Aromatoleum aromaticum EbN1: one gene and its partner. The protein of the gene in region 2 interacts with the protein of the main gene of each other region in a pairwise test. Links are inferred from orthologs where the notes say so. Each region holds a gene or a part of one and is shown on either strand. Other genes may lie near its edges. The genes, in order: mobA and moeA.

Region 1 (7,311 bases), 1.1 Mb from region 2 along the record:
TCGCTGCCCGACCAGACGGGATAGCGGCGCTCGACCGGCAATTCGGCGTCCAGCGTTGCGCCGGTCATCAGCACCGCGACTTCGAAACGGGTCTGCAGGCGTTCCGCCCAGCCGAGCGCTGCGCCCGCTTCGCCGATGATCAGCAGCGCGTTGCCGGCCGCGAGCGTGACGCCGGGGACCGGATCGGCCTCGGGCAGCAGCGCCGCGGCGAGCAAGGCGGCCATTTTCGGCGTCGCCGCCGGCGCTTCGACCGACCAGCCGGCGTTCTCGCGCAGGTTCAGGAAATCGATGCGCGACGGGGCGTCCGCGGCAAGCTGCGCGAACAGCGCGGCCTCCTGCGTACAGCCGACCAGCACATCGCCGTCGGCAAGCGCCGCTTCGACCGCGGCGATCTCGCGACGGCACAGTTCATGGTGAACTCGGAGCGGTTTGTCGGCGCCGATCGCACTGGCGAGCGCGGCCGCGTCGAGCGTCGAGCTGCGATTGCAATCGCAGAGTTTTATCTGCCTGCGGCCTGTCGGCATCGTGGAGGTCTTCCGGTGGGGTATTCCACCTAAGCACGAGCGATACCACTGATCACGAAAGAATACGAACCGTAACGGAGCGATTTTCCGCGGCGAAAGACTCGAACCGGACGCTCTGGCGACAATTTGTCCTTCGCGCCCCAAAGTGTCGCACCCGAGAACGCTCGTGCGCCTTTCGGTTTCAGCGATCGGGGCGGGCGTTGCCGGTATCCTCGTCGGCCGTTGCGGTAGTGCAGCTCGCATCCGGAGGCCCGTCGGCGGATAGCGGATCGTCGGCAGAAACAGCCGGGGCGGGGTCTGCTCCGGTTTCGAGCTCGGCATCGACCACAACACCCGCTCCGGCACCCGGGTCGGGCTCCGCAGCACCTGGGCCGGGGATCGGCTCGACCGGCGCGGCGGTCCGCCCGTCCTCTTCCTGCTCGTCGCCGAAAAAATTCCGGAACTGCCGCAGTCGTTTCATCACGTCCGGCGGAATCGGGTCGGCAACGGAATAGTCGGCGATATACGTATCGAGGCCGTCCATGCGATTGAAGTGAGGATCGCTGAAGAGCTTGCGCAATGCCGCGCGGCGCAGCGGCTCGCCGACTTCCTTCTTCAGGAAGGCGGTGAAATCGGCGTCGAGGTCGAGCGTGTCGATCGGCGGCAGCGACGGGACGGCGCCCGGATCGACTGGCGCGTCGGCGCCGCGCGCTGCTCCCGCATCGAGCTCGCCGGCTTCGGCATGAGGACTGCCTGGGGCTGGCGTTGAGGCTTCCTCGCCCGGTGCGGTCTGATCAGGTGCGCCTGCGGCCGACGCCGTCCCGCTGTCGCCGCGGCGCTTGAGCCGCGACCAGCGTTCGAGAAAGCGCGCCGGCGTCGTCATGGCCGTTCGCGATCCTGTGCGAGCGGATCATTGCGCCGGATCTTCTTGCGCGGCGCGGGCTCGTAGTGGCGGTTCACGAACGCCCCGACCCAATCGGCAATCTCGCGCGACATCGGCACGCCATCGACCTGCTCGCCAGAGTCGAGCAGCCGCGCCGCTTCGCCGTAGCTCGCAGTGACCGTTGCCGGCCGCGCGACGCCGCCTTCCATGCGCCACATGACGAACACTTTCGGCACCGGAGAACTGAGATTGAGGAAATAGTTGGCGGCTTCGTCGCGGAACAGTTCGAGCGCGAAGCCGCCGACGCGGAACTGGTCGCAGTCGGTTTCGGCGACGATCTGCCGCATCGCCGGCTGCGTATCATCGAAAGCCGGCACGACGCCGACGGCTTCCCAGGCCTCGTCGGCCCAGCGGTTGTCGAGGCGGCGGCGCTCGATGATCACGGCGATCGGAAAGCGATCCATGGCCTTACTCCGGCGTGGCGGGATGGCGCACAGCATACGTGAGTCGCGGCGCACGGAAAATCGACACGGCGCGATCGCGATTCCCGCTTGCGGCGGGACGCCGCGTTGAGACTAGAATGGGACTTTCCCGTACGACCTTGCGCCTTCGATGAGCAGTTCCCCCGCCAAAGCCACGCGTCGTCCCGTCCTCAGCCACGCCAGCCGGCCGCTGACGGTCACGATCTCGGCCCGCAACGAGGCCGGCGACGTCGTGCCGACGCCGATCGCCGGCGAATACCCGTTGACGCTGTATGTCGACCGCCGCGAGATCGTCACGCTGATGACGCTCGGCGCCGCGCCCGAAGCGCTTGCGATCGGCTGGCTGCGCAACCAGCGGCTCGTCGACAGCCTCGACGACATCGCCTCGGTGCAGGTCGACTGGGAAACCGACGCAGTCGCGGTGATGACGCGCTCCGGGATCAAGGATGCCGATGAACGCCTCGGCAGCCGCACGGTGACGACCGGCTGCGGCCAGGGGACGGTATTCGGCGGACTGATGGACGAAATCGACACGATCCGCCTGCCGGCCGAGCGCAGGCTGTCGCAGGCAACGCTTTACGCGCTGATGGAAGCGGTGCGCCACCACGAGTCGGTCTACAAGCAGGCCGGCGCAGTGCACGGCTGCGCGCTCGCGGCGGGCGAAGACGACAGCTGCGGGATCCTGATGTTCGTCGAGGACGTCGGCCGTCACAACGCAGTCGATGCGATCGCCGGCCGGATGTGGCTCGAAGAGCTCGACGGCAGCGACAAGATCTTCTACACGACCGGGCGGCTGACGTCGGAGATGGTCATCAAGACCGCGCAGATGGGCATCCCGTTTCTCGTCTCGCGCTCGGGCCTCACCCAGATGGGCTGGGAGATCGCGCAGCGCATCGGCCTGACGATGATCGGCCGCGCCCAGGGCCGCCATTACCTGCTGTTCACCGGCGAGGAGCGCTTCACGCGATGAGCGCGCCACACGAGAAAATCACTGGCGTCGTGCTCGCGGGCGGTCAGGGCCGGCGCATGGGCGGCGTCGACAAGGGACTCGTCGCGCTGCGCGGCCGCCCGATGGTCGATTGGGTGCTCGAACGGCTGCGCCCGCAGGTCGACGAGCTGATCATCAACGCGAACCAGAACGCGGAAATCTACGCAACCTTCGGTCACCCGGTGTTTGGCGACGACATCGGCGGCTTCGTCGGCCCGCTCGCCGGGCTGCACGCGGGGCTCGCGCGCGCGCAGCATCCGCTCGTCGCCACCGCCCCGTGCGATTCGCCGTTCCTGTCGACCGACCTCGTCGCGCGGCTGCACGCGGGGCTCACCGACGCGGATGCCGAGCTCGCCGTCGCGCGCACTTTCGACCAGCCCCACCCGGTGTTCTGCCTGTGCCGGCGCGACCTGCTGGCACATCTGGAAAGCTATCTCGCCGGCGGCGGCCGCAAGGTCGACGCGTGGTATGCAACGCTGAAAGTGGTCGAAGTGCGCTTCGACGACGAGGAAGACGCGTTTCGCAACATCAACACGCGGGGCGAGCTGCAAAGCTTCGACCAATGAGCGCGACCGACAGCGGCGCGGGCTTCGAAAGCCCGTGCCTGACGGCGAAGCAGGCTGCGGTCTATCTGCACCTGAACGAGAAGAAACTCTACGAGCTCGCCAACAGCCGCGAGATTCCGGCAGCGCGCATCGGCGGCAAGTGGCTGTTCCCGCGCCAGCTGCTCGACGACTGGCTGCTCGAACAGGCGCACGGAGGCCTGTTCACCGACCGCCTGCTGATCGCCGGCAGCGGCGACCCGCTGCTTGCCGCAGCGGTCGATGCCCTCGCCCCGGACCTCGGCGCACAGGCGCTGGTCGCTTACAGTGCGACCGGGGCAGTGCCCGGCATCGAGCAGCTCGTGCGGCGCCGCGTCGAGCTGAGCCTGCTGCACTGGGGCGACGCGCAGCACAGTGTGGCGCAGCATGCGACGCTGCTGCGCAGCTACCCCGGCCACGCGCGCTGGACGCTCGTGCGCGTCGCGTTGCGCGAACAGGGCGTGCTGTTGCGCCCGCGCTTCGCGGGCCAGCCGCTCGAAAAGCTCGCGGGGCAGGAAGTGCGCTGGGCGATGCGCCGGGCAGGATCGGGCTCGCAACATTTCCTCGCCTCGGCGCTGACGGACTGCGGCATTCGCGTTGAAGACTGCAGCGCGGTCACAATTGCGCGCAGCGAACGGGACGCAGTGGCGCTGCTCGCGCGCGACGACGCCGATTGCGCTCCCGGCAGCCGCGCCGCCGCGACGGAAGCCGGGCTCGCGTTCCTCGCGCTCGGCTGGGCAGCGCTCGACGTCGCGTTACCCAGGGAAGTGTTTTTCCGCCACCTGTTCCAGCAGCTGCTCGCGAGGCTCGGCGCGCCGGATCTGCGCCATCTCGCCGCGCGGCTCGGCGGCTACGACCTCACGCCCCTGGGGCAGGTGCTGCCGCTGTGAAGGCGTTTGTGAAAGCGTAAGCGACGATGAAATCGGCGACGGCCTGCGGATCGTTGAGGTCGAGGCGCGGCAGGGAAGTGTCGACATCGGCATCAGTGGCGATCGCGACGATGTGCGGATCGTGCGGAAACAGCAGCGGTTCGCCGACTTCGGCGCGATAGACCTCGATCTTCGGCACCACGGCGTGCTTGAAACCCTCGACGAGCACGAGGTCGCAGTCGGAAAGCTTGCCGAGCAGCGCGTCGAGCGGCAGCTCCGGCTCGTCGCGCAGCTCGCGCATCAGCGACCAGCGCCGCGCCGAACTCACGAGCACTTCGCGGCAGCCGGCGCGGCGGTGGCGCCACGAGTCCTTGCCGACGTGGTCGGTGTCGAAGCGGTGATGCGCGTGCTTGATCAGCGACACCGCGAGCCCGCGCGCATCGAGCACGGCGATGACGCGCTCGATCAGCGACGTCTTGCCGCTGCCGGACCAGCCGGCGAATCCGATCACTTTCATCCGCGCGGTCCTTTCAGGTCAGCGATTCGTCCCATTCGGCGCACTTGCGTTCCAGCGTCTTGCGCGAAACGCCGAGCCGGCGCGCCGCTTCGGACTTGTTGCCGCCGCACGCTTCGAGCATGTGCAGGATATGGCGCTTCTCGACTTCGCCGAGCGACAGCTCAGTACCGACCAGCAACGCATCGCCGCGCAGGTTCGGCGCCTCCGGCGGAAATGCGCCGAGGATCAGCGAACGTTCGACGAAGTTGCGCAATTCGCGCACGTTGCCCGGCCAACGGTAATGCGCCAGCCGCGCGAGCAGGGCCTCGGGGATTGCGAGCGCGGGTACCGCGAGCTGCATCGTCAGCAGGTTCATGAAGTGATGCAGCAGGTCCGGAATGTCTTCGGCGCGTTCGCGCAGCGGCGGGATCAGGATGTCGACGACCGCGAGACGGAAATACAGGTCCTCGCGGAAGCGGCCCGCAGCGACCTCGGTGGCGAGGTCGCGGTTGGACGCGGCGATGATGCGCACATCGACCGGCACCTCCCGCTCCGACCCGACCGGCCGCAGGCGGCGCTCCTCGAGCACGCGCAGCAGCCGCGTCTGCAGCGCCAGCGGCAGCTCGCCGATCTCGTCGAGGAACAGCGTGCCGCCGTGGGCATAATGGAACAGGCCGTTGCGGCTCTCGGTCGCGCCGGTAAAAGCTCCCCGGATGTGGCCGAAAAGCTCGCTCTCGATCAGCTCCGACGCGATCGCGGCGCAATTCACGGGCACGAATGGCCGTCGCGCGCGCGGGCTCATCTCGTGCAGCGCGCGTGCCGCCACTTCCTTGCCGGTGCCGGATTCGCCGAGCAGCAGCACCGTGCTCGAGGTCTGCGCGACGCGGTGCAGCACTTCACGCAGCTGCTGCATCGCATCCGAACGACCCACCAGGCCGTTGCTGACTTCGCCGCCCAGGCCGGCAAGCTCGCGTCGCAGCACGAAGTTCTCGCGGGCGAGGTGAGCGCGCTGAAAGCAGTTCCTGACCGAATTGAGGATCTGGTCGACGCGGAACGGTTTGAGGATGAAATCCGAAGCGCCGCCGCGCAGCGCGGCGATCGCGGTATCGAGGTCGGCTTCAGCGGCGACGAGGATCGCGTCGCCGCTGAAGCCGTGTTCGCGCAATTCGTGCAGCCACGCGAGGCCCGATTTGCCCGGCAGCGCGATGTCGAGGATCAGCAGGTCGAAATGCAGCCGCGCCATCAGGCGCGCCGCCTGCTCGGCGTCGCGCGCGATCTCCACGAGCCCGCAGCGCGGACGCAGCGCCCGTTCGAGGAAGCTGCGCGTGTCCTCCTCGTCATCGACGACGAGGATCGAATGGGCCTGCCAGTTGAATTCCGCGGCTCTCGCCGGTTCGAGCGCCGGCTCGGCGTGGTCGCGCTGCATCCTCCCTCCCGGTAGCAGGCGGCCGCCGAATGCGGCGGCCTCTACCCTTTTATGAGTAACGGATGATACTCGACGATGCGGGACAGGCGACGCGTCCGGACGATCCGCCGCCGGTCGGACACACGGAATCCGGGAGATCCGTTGTCATGGGGAGCCGCTGATCGAGCGCCGTGGCAAACCCGCTCAGGCGCGGACCATGCTACGCAGTCGCGCGATGCGCTCCTGGGTCGACGGGTGCGTCGAGAACAGGCCGCGCAGGCCGCCGCCGGACAACGGATTGACAATCATCATCTGCGCGGTTTCGGGGTGCGCCTCGGCGGCGTGCATCGGAATGCCTTTCGCGTAGGCTTCCATTTTCGCCAGCGCATCGGCAAGCGCGTCCGGGTCGCCCGAGATCGCCGCGCCGCCGCTGTCCGCGCCGAACTCGCGGGTGCGCGAGATCGCCATCTGGATCACCATCGCCGCCAGCGGCGCGAGGAGCATCACGAGGATCTGCAGCACCAGGTTGGGCCGGTCCTCGTCGCGGCCGCCGAAGAACATGCCGAACTGCGCGAGCATCGAGATCGCGCCGGCGACGGTCGCGGAGATCGTCGAAATCAGGATGTCGCGGTTTTTCACGTGTGCGAGCTCGTGCGCCATCACGCCGCGCAGTTCGCGCTCGGACAGCATGCGCATGATGCCGCTCGTCGCCGCGACGGCGGCGTTCTCCGGGTTGCGGCCGGTCGCGAACGCGTTCGGCTGCGCCTCGTCGATGATGTAGACCTTCGGCATCGGCAGCTGGGCGCGGAATGCGAGTTCGCGGACCATGTTGTACAGATAGGGCGAAGTGGCTTCGTCGACCTGGCGCGCCTTGTACATCCTGAGCACCATCTTGTCCGAGAACCAGTAGGCCCAGACGTTCATCGCGCCGCCGAACACCAGTGCCATCAGCATGCCCTGCCGACCGCCGATCATCGCACCGACGGCGCCGAACAGCGCGACGATGCCCGCCATGAGGATCGAGGTCTTGAGCCAGTTGCCGAACATGTTCCGTTTTCCTTCCTTGGACGTTGCAGGGGATTTGCCCCTTTAAGTGGGGGCGGT
Region 2 (7,290 bases):
TCCGTGTCGGACTGATCGCGATCGACCTCGACGGTTTCAAGCCGATCAACGACGAGTTCGGTCACCAGGCGGGCGATGCGGTGCTCGTCGGTCTCTCCCGGGCCGTCGCGGGCGTGATCCGGCGCAACGAGATGTTCTTCCGCCTCGGCGGCGACGAATTCGGCGTGCTGGTGCCCGATGCCGAAGAGCGCGATCTGTGCGAGCTCGCCCGCCGCATCCTCGAAGTCATCGAGACGCAGCGCTTCGAATTCGAGGGACGGTCCATGAACCTCACCGCGAGCCTCGGGATCGCGCTGTTCCCGCAGCACGCGGACAACCCGGAACAGCTCATCGCGATTGCCGATCAGGCGATGTACTGCTCGAAGAATCGTGGCCGCAACAGATGGACGCTGGCCAGGAGTGAAGCGCACGAATCCGATAGAATGGCGTCTTCAGAATCCGATGAACCCATTTGCAGAGGGGATTGAACGATGGCCCGTATGGTCAATTGCATCAAGCTTGGGCGCGAAGCGGAAGGGCTGGACCTGCCGCCGGTGCCGGGCGCGCTGGGCAAGCGCATTTTCGAGAATGTGTCCAAGGAAGCCTGGCAGCAGTGGGTGAAGTACCAGACCATGCTGATCAATGAAAATCGCCTCAACCTGATGGATGCGCGGGCACGGAAGTACCTCGCCGAACAGATGGAAAAGCATTTCTTCGGCGGTGGTGCGGACCAGGTCGGCGGCTACGTTCCTCCCGCACAGTAAATCCCGGCGCATGCCGCGGGTGCGAACGACGAAGGGATGACCTGCGGGTCATCCCTTCGCTTTTCCGGCCGCAGCAGCCCCGTCAGCGGACCCTGGACTCGCGCTCCAGCGCTTCGATCCCTTCGTGGCGCACGTCGCGGCCCCTGACCATATACACCACGTATTCCGACACGTTCTTGGCGTGGTCCCCGATCCGCTCGATCGATTTGGCGATGAACAGCACATCGAGCGCGCGCGTGATGAGCCGCGGATCTTCCATCATGTAGGTGATCAGCTGGCGCATGATGCCTTTGAAGATCGCGTCGACTTCCTTGTCCTGGCGGGCGATGTCGGCCGACGACGAGGGATCCATGCGGGCGAAGGCGTCGAGCGCGCGCTGCAGCATGTCGATCACCATCGCCGCGACGTGCCGCAGTTCGACTTTCGGCACGAAAACCACGTCGGAGCCGATGATCTGCCTGCCCGCCTTCGCAATTTTCTTCGCTTCGTCGCCGACCCGTTCGAGGTCGGTGATCATCTGGATCATCGTCATGACCATGCGCAGGTCGCCCGCTGTGGGCCCGTGCCGTGCAATGAGCAGGATGCAGGCGTCGTCGAGCGCGACTTCCTCTTCATTGACGCGTCGGTCGTCTTCGATGACCGCTTCGATCGTTGCCATGTCCCCGCTGCTCAGCGCCTCGATCGCGCGGCTCAGCTGCTGTGCGACGAGGCCGCCCATTTCCAGCAGACGCTTGCGGATGGACTCCAGTTCGGTGTCGAAATGAGTAAGAGTGTGTTTGCTCGGCATGTTGGAATCCCCTGTGTGCGAGGAGGCTAGCAGCAAAAAATGACCGGAATGTTTCAGGTGAGCGTCGGGAGCGCGCGCTTCTCAGTTTGCAACCTGTCGCTCGACCCCGGCGAGCGTTGCCAGCAGCAGCACGTCCGCGCCGCGGCGCGCGAACAGGCCATTGGTGACCACCCCGACAATCTGGTTCAGCTCGGTCTCGAGCGCGCGCGGTGAGGTAATCATCAAGCCGTGCACGTCCACGATCAGGTTGCCGTTGTCGGTGACGAATCCCTCGCGCAGTTCGGGCCGACCGCCGATCCGGACCAGTTCGCGTTCGACGTAGGCGCGGGCCATCGGAATGATCTCGACCGGCAGCGGAAAGCGGCCGAGACAGGCGACCTTCTTGCTCGCGTCGCAGATGCAGATGAACCGGCGCGCAACCGCCGCGACGATCTTTTCGCGGGTCAGCGCGCCGCCTCCGCCCTTGATCATGCAAAACCCGCCATCGATCTCGTCGGCTCCATCCACGTACACCGGCAGGTCGGTGATGTCGTTCAGATCCAGAACCGGGATGCCGTGGGCCTGCAGGCGGCGTGCGCTGGCTTCCGAACTGGACACCGCTCCCGCGATCCGGCCCTTGATGCCGGCCAGACCGTCGATGAAATGATTGACGGTCGAGCCGGTGCCGACGCCGACGATCATTCCGTTTTCGACGTAGTCGAGTGCCGCGATCGCGGCTGCCTTCTTGAGTTCGTCCTGGGTCATTGAATGTCCATCCGGTGAAACGTCGCTTCAGATCAGTCCGTCGAAAACCTGCACCATAACCGGTTCTCCGGCTGCCACGTCGCCGCGTTCTTCGGGCAGGACGATGAAGCAGTTCGCCTCGGACATTGACCGCAGCACTCCCGAGCCCTGCGCTCCCGCGAGGCGCACCGTCTGCCGGCCGTCGACCGTTCCCAGCTGGCCGCGCAGGAACTCCCGGCGGCCGGCCTGCTTGCGGATCGCTTCTCCGCACGAAACTTCGAACAGCGCGGGTTCCGGCAGCGGCGAAACGCCGGAGAGGACGAGCAGGGCATCCTGCACGAACTGGTAAAAAGTCACCAGCACTGCGACCGGATTGCCCGGCAGGCCGAACAGCCAGGTATCGCCGATACGGCCGAAAGCCATCGGGCGGCCCGGCTTGATGTCGATTTTCCAGAACGCGACCTCGCCGAGGCGATTCACCAGCTCGCGGATGAAATCGGCCTCGCCGACCGACACGCCGCCGCTGGTCAGGATCACGTCCGCATCGGCCGAGGCACCGCGAAAAGCTGCTTCGAGGGCCGTCGGGTTGTCTGGCACGACGCCCATGTCGAGCATGTCGCAGCCCAGACGGGAAAGCGCGCCGAAGAGTGTGTAGCGATTGCTGTCGTAGACTTCGCCCGGTGCGAGCGGCTTGCCGATGGACGCAAGTTCGTCGCCGGTCGAGAAGAACGCGACACGCAGGCGCCGGCGCACGGTGACTTCGGCGATGCCGAGCGAAGCGACCAACCCGAGTTCGGCCGGGCCGCAGCGCTTTCCAGCCGGCAGTGCGACGCTGCCGAGAGCGAGATCCTCGCCCGCACGGCGCAGGTTTTGCCCTGCCTGCTGTCCCGGCGGGATGAACACCTGGCTGTCGGCGGCGCGGGCCATTTCCTGCACGACGATGGTGTCGGCGCCTTGCGGAATCGGTGCGCCAGTCATGATCCGAACTGCCTGTCCCGCACCGACGATGCCCGAAAACGGTTTGCCGGCGAACGCGGTGCCCACCACCGCAAGCGCCGTTTCGGGCCGGGCCTCGAGATCGCGAAACCGCACGGCATAGCCGTCCATCGCGGAGTTGTCGTGGGCCGGCACGTTGCACGGCGCGATCACGTCCTCGAGCAAAATCCGCCCGAGCGCGTTGCGGACCGCCACGCGTTCCCACCCGCTTATCGGCGCCAGGCTTTCCAGAATCGTTCGCCGCGCTTCGGCGGTGGTCAGGTGGGGGGAGCGGGGCGCGGGCTTCGCGCCGGAGTTCTGTTTCATGACTCTCATCCCTTGCCGCGGCGGCGCGCCGCCACACTGCTGATTATCATTGCACGCTCGACCGTCTGCGCGGCAACTCGTGTTCTGGTCGAGGGCGCTCGTCAGTTGCGCCCGGACATTCGTGGCTGGCGGTTCGGGGGCCGGCAAGAAAAAGGGTGGCCGAACCACCCCGTTCACGAACTGCGATCCCGCTGTTCGGTTCTTAACGCAGTCCTGCCACGTAATCCGCGACCGCCTTGATTTCCGCGTCCGTCATCTTCAGCGCGATCGTCTGCATCATCAGGTTCGGATCGTTCTTGCGTACGCCGTCGCGGAAGGCCTTCAGTTGCGCTTCGGTGTACTCGGCGAACTGGCCTGCAATGCGCGGATACTGGACCGGCATGCCTGCGCCGGTCGGGCCGTGACAGCCCGAGCAGGCCGGCAGGCCTTTCGCGGTGATGCCGGCACGCCAGATGTCCTGGCCCTGTTGTGCCGTCTCCGCATTCTTCGCGCTCTCGGGCTGCAGCTTCTGCGACGCGAAGTAGACCGCGAGCGCTTTCATGTCCGCGTCTTCGAGTCCGGCCACCATGGCGCCCATGATGGGGTTCTCGCGCTCGGGCGGCTTGCCGTCCCATGACTTGAACGCTCTCAGCTGCTTGTAGAGATATTCCTCGTGCTGCCCCGCGATCTTTGGATTGGCCGAAATCGGACTGTTGCCATCCGGTCCGTGGCAGCCGGCGCAGACGGTTTCAGCCGTCATTTTCGCCTTTGCAAGATCGGGAGCCGGTTCTTGGGCCTGAAGGCCGCCGGCAACCAGCAGCAGCGGGAGCAGCAGGGAACGCTTGATCATGGTGTCCTCAGAAAGCCGTGAGCGGTCGTCACAAACGCGTTATTCTATACTAAGTACCCCGTTTTGCGCGATGCAAGGTGGGCGCCTCTAACCCCGCCCTTGTTCTTGCCGATTCCCAGATGCCGATCTTCCGTAACGCACGATTCGAAGTTTCCATTGCAAAATCAGGGGCTCTGCCTCCTCCGGAGGGCGCGGAAATCGCATTCGCCGGACGCTCCAACGCCGGGAAGTCGAGCGCCATCAATACGCTTGCCGATCATACACGTCTGGCATTCGTGTCGAAGACGCCCGGGCGCACCCAGCTGATCAATTTCTTTCGCCTCGATTGCGGGGCGGTGCTCGTCGACCTGCCCGGTTACGGCTACGCGAAAGTGCCGGAAAACATCCGCCGTCAATGGCAGGGGCTGCTCGAGCACTATCTGCGCAAACGTGAAAACCTGATCGGACTGGTGCTGATCATGGATTCGCGCCATCCGCTCACGCCCCTCGACCGCCAGATGATCGACTGGTTCGTGCCCGGAGGGCGGCCGATTCATGTGCTGTTGACGAAATGCGACAAGCTGTCGCGCAACGAGGCTGCGGCCACGCTCGCCAGCGTTCGCCGCGAAGTCGCGGCACTCGGGCCGCAGATCAGCGTGCAACTGTTCTCGAGCCTGAAGAAAATCGGCATGGAAGAGGTCGAGCACAAGGTGGCTGGCTGGCTCGGTCTGCCTAGCGACGATCTGCCGGCAATTCCTACCCCCGCCCAGTTGCGCGCGGCAGGGAAGTAGCCTGTCCCGCCGTGGGCGGATAAACTGGGCGGATAAACCACCGGGGCAATAAAAAACCCCGGGCTAAAGGGGATAAAGCCCGGGGTCAAACGCCTTAACTGGATTAAGGCACCCGCTCAGGGAGGTGAAGCGGGAGATGGCTCGTCACCATCTGTACGATAAGATAAGCCTCTTTCGGCGAAGTTCCTCCGCGGTTTCGTTACCGGGTGTTTCGCCTCCACCTGACTGGACTGACCATGCGCCCTACCGGAATTTTTCCCGCGACCCGCATGCGGCGGATGCGCCGCGACGATTTTTCCCGCCGCCTGATGCGCGAGTCCCGGCTTTCCACGGATGACCTGATCTATCCGGTGTTCGTGCTCGAAGGGACGGGCCTCACCGAAGCGGTGCCGTCGATGCCGGGGGTGAACCGCGTGTCGCTCGACAACCTGCTGCGCGTCGCCGAAGAGGCGGTTTCGCTCGGCGTGCCGGCGCTGGCGCTGTTCCCGGTCATCGAGGCCGGGGGCAAGACGCCCGGCGCGGAAGAGGCGTGGAATCCGGACGGACTCGTGCCGCGGGTCGTGCAGGCGCTGAAGGCACGCTTTCCGGAACTCGGAGTGATCACCGACGTCGCACTCGACCCCTATACCAGCCACGGTCAGGACGGGTTGATCGATGCCGACGACCCGCGCGGCTATGTGCTCAATGACGAGACGCTCGAGGCGCTGGCGAAACAGGCGCTGTGCCACGCGCAGGCCGGGGCAGATGTCGTCGCGCCGTCCGACATGATGGACGGGCGCATCGCGCGCATCCGCGCCGAACTCGACCGCGACGGCCGCATCCACACCCGCATTCTGGCGTACGCGGCAAAATACGCCTCGAGCTTCTACGGCCCGTTCCGTGACGCGGTCGGCTCGACCGGGAACCTCGGCACGGGCAACAAATACACTTACCAGATGGATCCGGCGAACTCCGACGAGGCGCTCCGCGAAGTCGCGCTCGACATCGCCGAAGGGGCCGACATGTTCATGGTCAAGCCGGGGATGCCGTACCTCGACATCGTCCGGCGCGTGAAGACCGAACTGCAGGTGCCGACGTATGTGTATCAGGTCAGTGGCGAGTACGCGATGCTGAAGGCGGCAATCGCGAACGGCTGGCTGTCGGAGGAGGCGTGCGTGATGGAGGCGCTGCTGTCGTTCAAGCGCGCAGGCGCCGACGGCATCCTGACGTACTTCGCTCTCGACGCGGCGCGCTGGTTGAAAGGGGCCTGAGCTTTTTCCGTCCCGGGGTCAGGCGAGCCACGGCCGGGCGGCACGGTGCAGGCGCAGGATCGAACTGATTTTCATGTCGACATACGCGGGCTGCTTCAGGCCCTCGCCGACCAGCACGGTCTTCATGCCGAGCCGCTTCGCGGTGCGCAGGTTCTCGGCCGAATCCTCGATGAGCACGCAGCGGCGCGGATCCAGGCGGTGGTCGTGGAGCAGGTGGCGAAACGCCTGCACGCCGGGCTTCGGATGGAAGCGCATTTGCTCGATGCCGAACACGTCATGGAAATGCCGGCGGATGCCCATCGCCTCGACGACCGCTTCGGCGTAACGCTGCGGGCCGTTCGAGAACACGATCTTGCGCCCCGGCAGACGACGCAGCATCGAGCGCAGCGCGCGATCGAACACCATCAGCTTGTGCAGTTTCTCGAAGCGATGCGTCGCCTCGAGAAAGTGGTGCGGGTTCGTGCCGTGGTGGCGCACGAGGCCGAGCAGCGTCGCTCCGTAGCGATGCCAGTAGTGAACCCGCAGCGCGTTCGCTTCCTCCGGGCTCAGCGACAGGTGCTGCTCGAGGTACGCTGTCATGCTGCGGTTGATGTGCGGGAAGATGTGGGCGCTGGCGTTGTGCAGCGTGTTGTCGAGGTCGAACAGCCACACCAGTCGGGGCGGGAGCGGAGCGTTCATCCCCGCAGCTTGCGCGGCTGGAACTGCATGACCGCGCGGCCGTCCTCGGTCGTTTTCGGCTGCGCTTTCCATGCGTGGCCCTGGACGATCTCGAAAGTCGCCGGCAGGCGCCCGTCGCGGCGCAGCGCCTCGAGGGCATTGCGCGCCGCGGCCCAGCCCGACTTGCCCGAGAGCCCGCGGGGCCGCGCCCGGCTCGCGTTGGCGCTGC

What was found.
Region 1: the proteins of moeA (region 2) and mobA interact in binary tests that used the Escherichia coli proteins (3 or more experiments, as listed by UniProt). The link is inferred for Aromatoleum aromaticum EbN1 from one-to-one orthologs.

The regions. Positions count from the first base shown.
Region 1 is NC_006513.1:1,750,075-1,757,385, forward strand. What follows is about bases 1,675-4,628. They hold mobA (molybdenum cofactor guanylyltransferase MobA), read left to right. Parts: upstream 1,675-2,834; coding sequence 2,835-3,422; downstream 3,423-4,628. Other genes in these bases: EBN1_RS08280 (DUF3305 domain-containing protein), read right to left, coding at 1,675-1,850; EBN1_RS08285 (formate dehydrogenase accessory sulfurtransferase FdhD), read left to right, coding at 1,999-2,838; EBN1_RS08295 (helix-turn-helix transcriptional regulator), read left to right, coding at 3,419-4,327; mobB (molybdopterin-guanine dinucleotide biosynthesis protein B), read right to left, coding at 4,296-4,628. In the rest of the region: EBN1_RS08270 (4Fe-4S binding protein), read right to left, coding at 1-524; EBN1_RS08275 (DUF3306 domain-containing protein), read right to left, coding at 706-1,386; more of EBN1_RS08280, read right to left, coding at 1,383-1,674; more of mobB, read right to left, coding at 4,629-4,823; EBN1_RS08305 (sigma-54-dependent transcriptional regulator), read right to left, coding at 4,837-6,228; zinc metalloprotease HtpX, read right to left, coding at 6,412-7,254. UniProt on the Escherichia coli protein: Transfers a GMP moiety from GTP to Mo-molybdopterin (Mo-MPT) cofactor (Moco or molybdenum cofactor) to form Mo-molybdopterin guanine dinucleotide (Mo-MGD) cofactor.
Region 2 is NC_006513.1:624,231-631,520, reverse strand. Bases 1,429-4,361 are described here. They hold moeA (molybdopterin molybdotransferase MoeA), read right to left. Parts: upstream 3,556-4,361; coding sequence 2,302-3,555; downstream 1,429-2,301. Other genes in these bases: EBN1_RS02945 (c-type cytochrome), read right to left, coding at 3,758-4,361; rpiA (ribose-5-phosphate isomerase RpiA), read right to left, coding at 1,612-2,274; phoU (phosphate signaling complex protein PhoU), read right to left, coding at 1,429-1,530. Outside these bases: EBN1_RS02970 (sensor domain-containing diguanylate cyclase), read left to right, coding at 1-467; EBN1_RS02965 (oxidative damage protection protein), read left to right, coding at 471-743; more of phoU, read right to left, coding at 826-1,428; more of EBN1_RS02945, read right to left, coding at 4,362-4,384; yihA (ribosome biogenesis GTP-binding protein YihA/YsxC), read left to right, coding at 4,504-5,154; hemB (porphobilinogen synthase), read left to right, coding at 5,391-6,404; EBN1_RS02930 (pyrimidine 5'-nucleotidase), read right to left, coding at 6,423-7,082; EBN1_RS02925 (methyltransferase domain-containing protein), read right to left, coding at 7,079-7,290. UniProt on the Escherichia coli protein: Catalyzes the insertion of molybdate into adenylated molybdopterin with the concomitant release of AMP.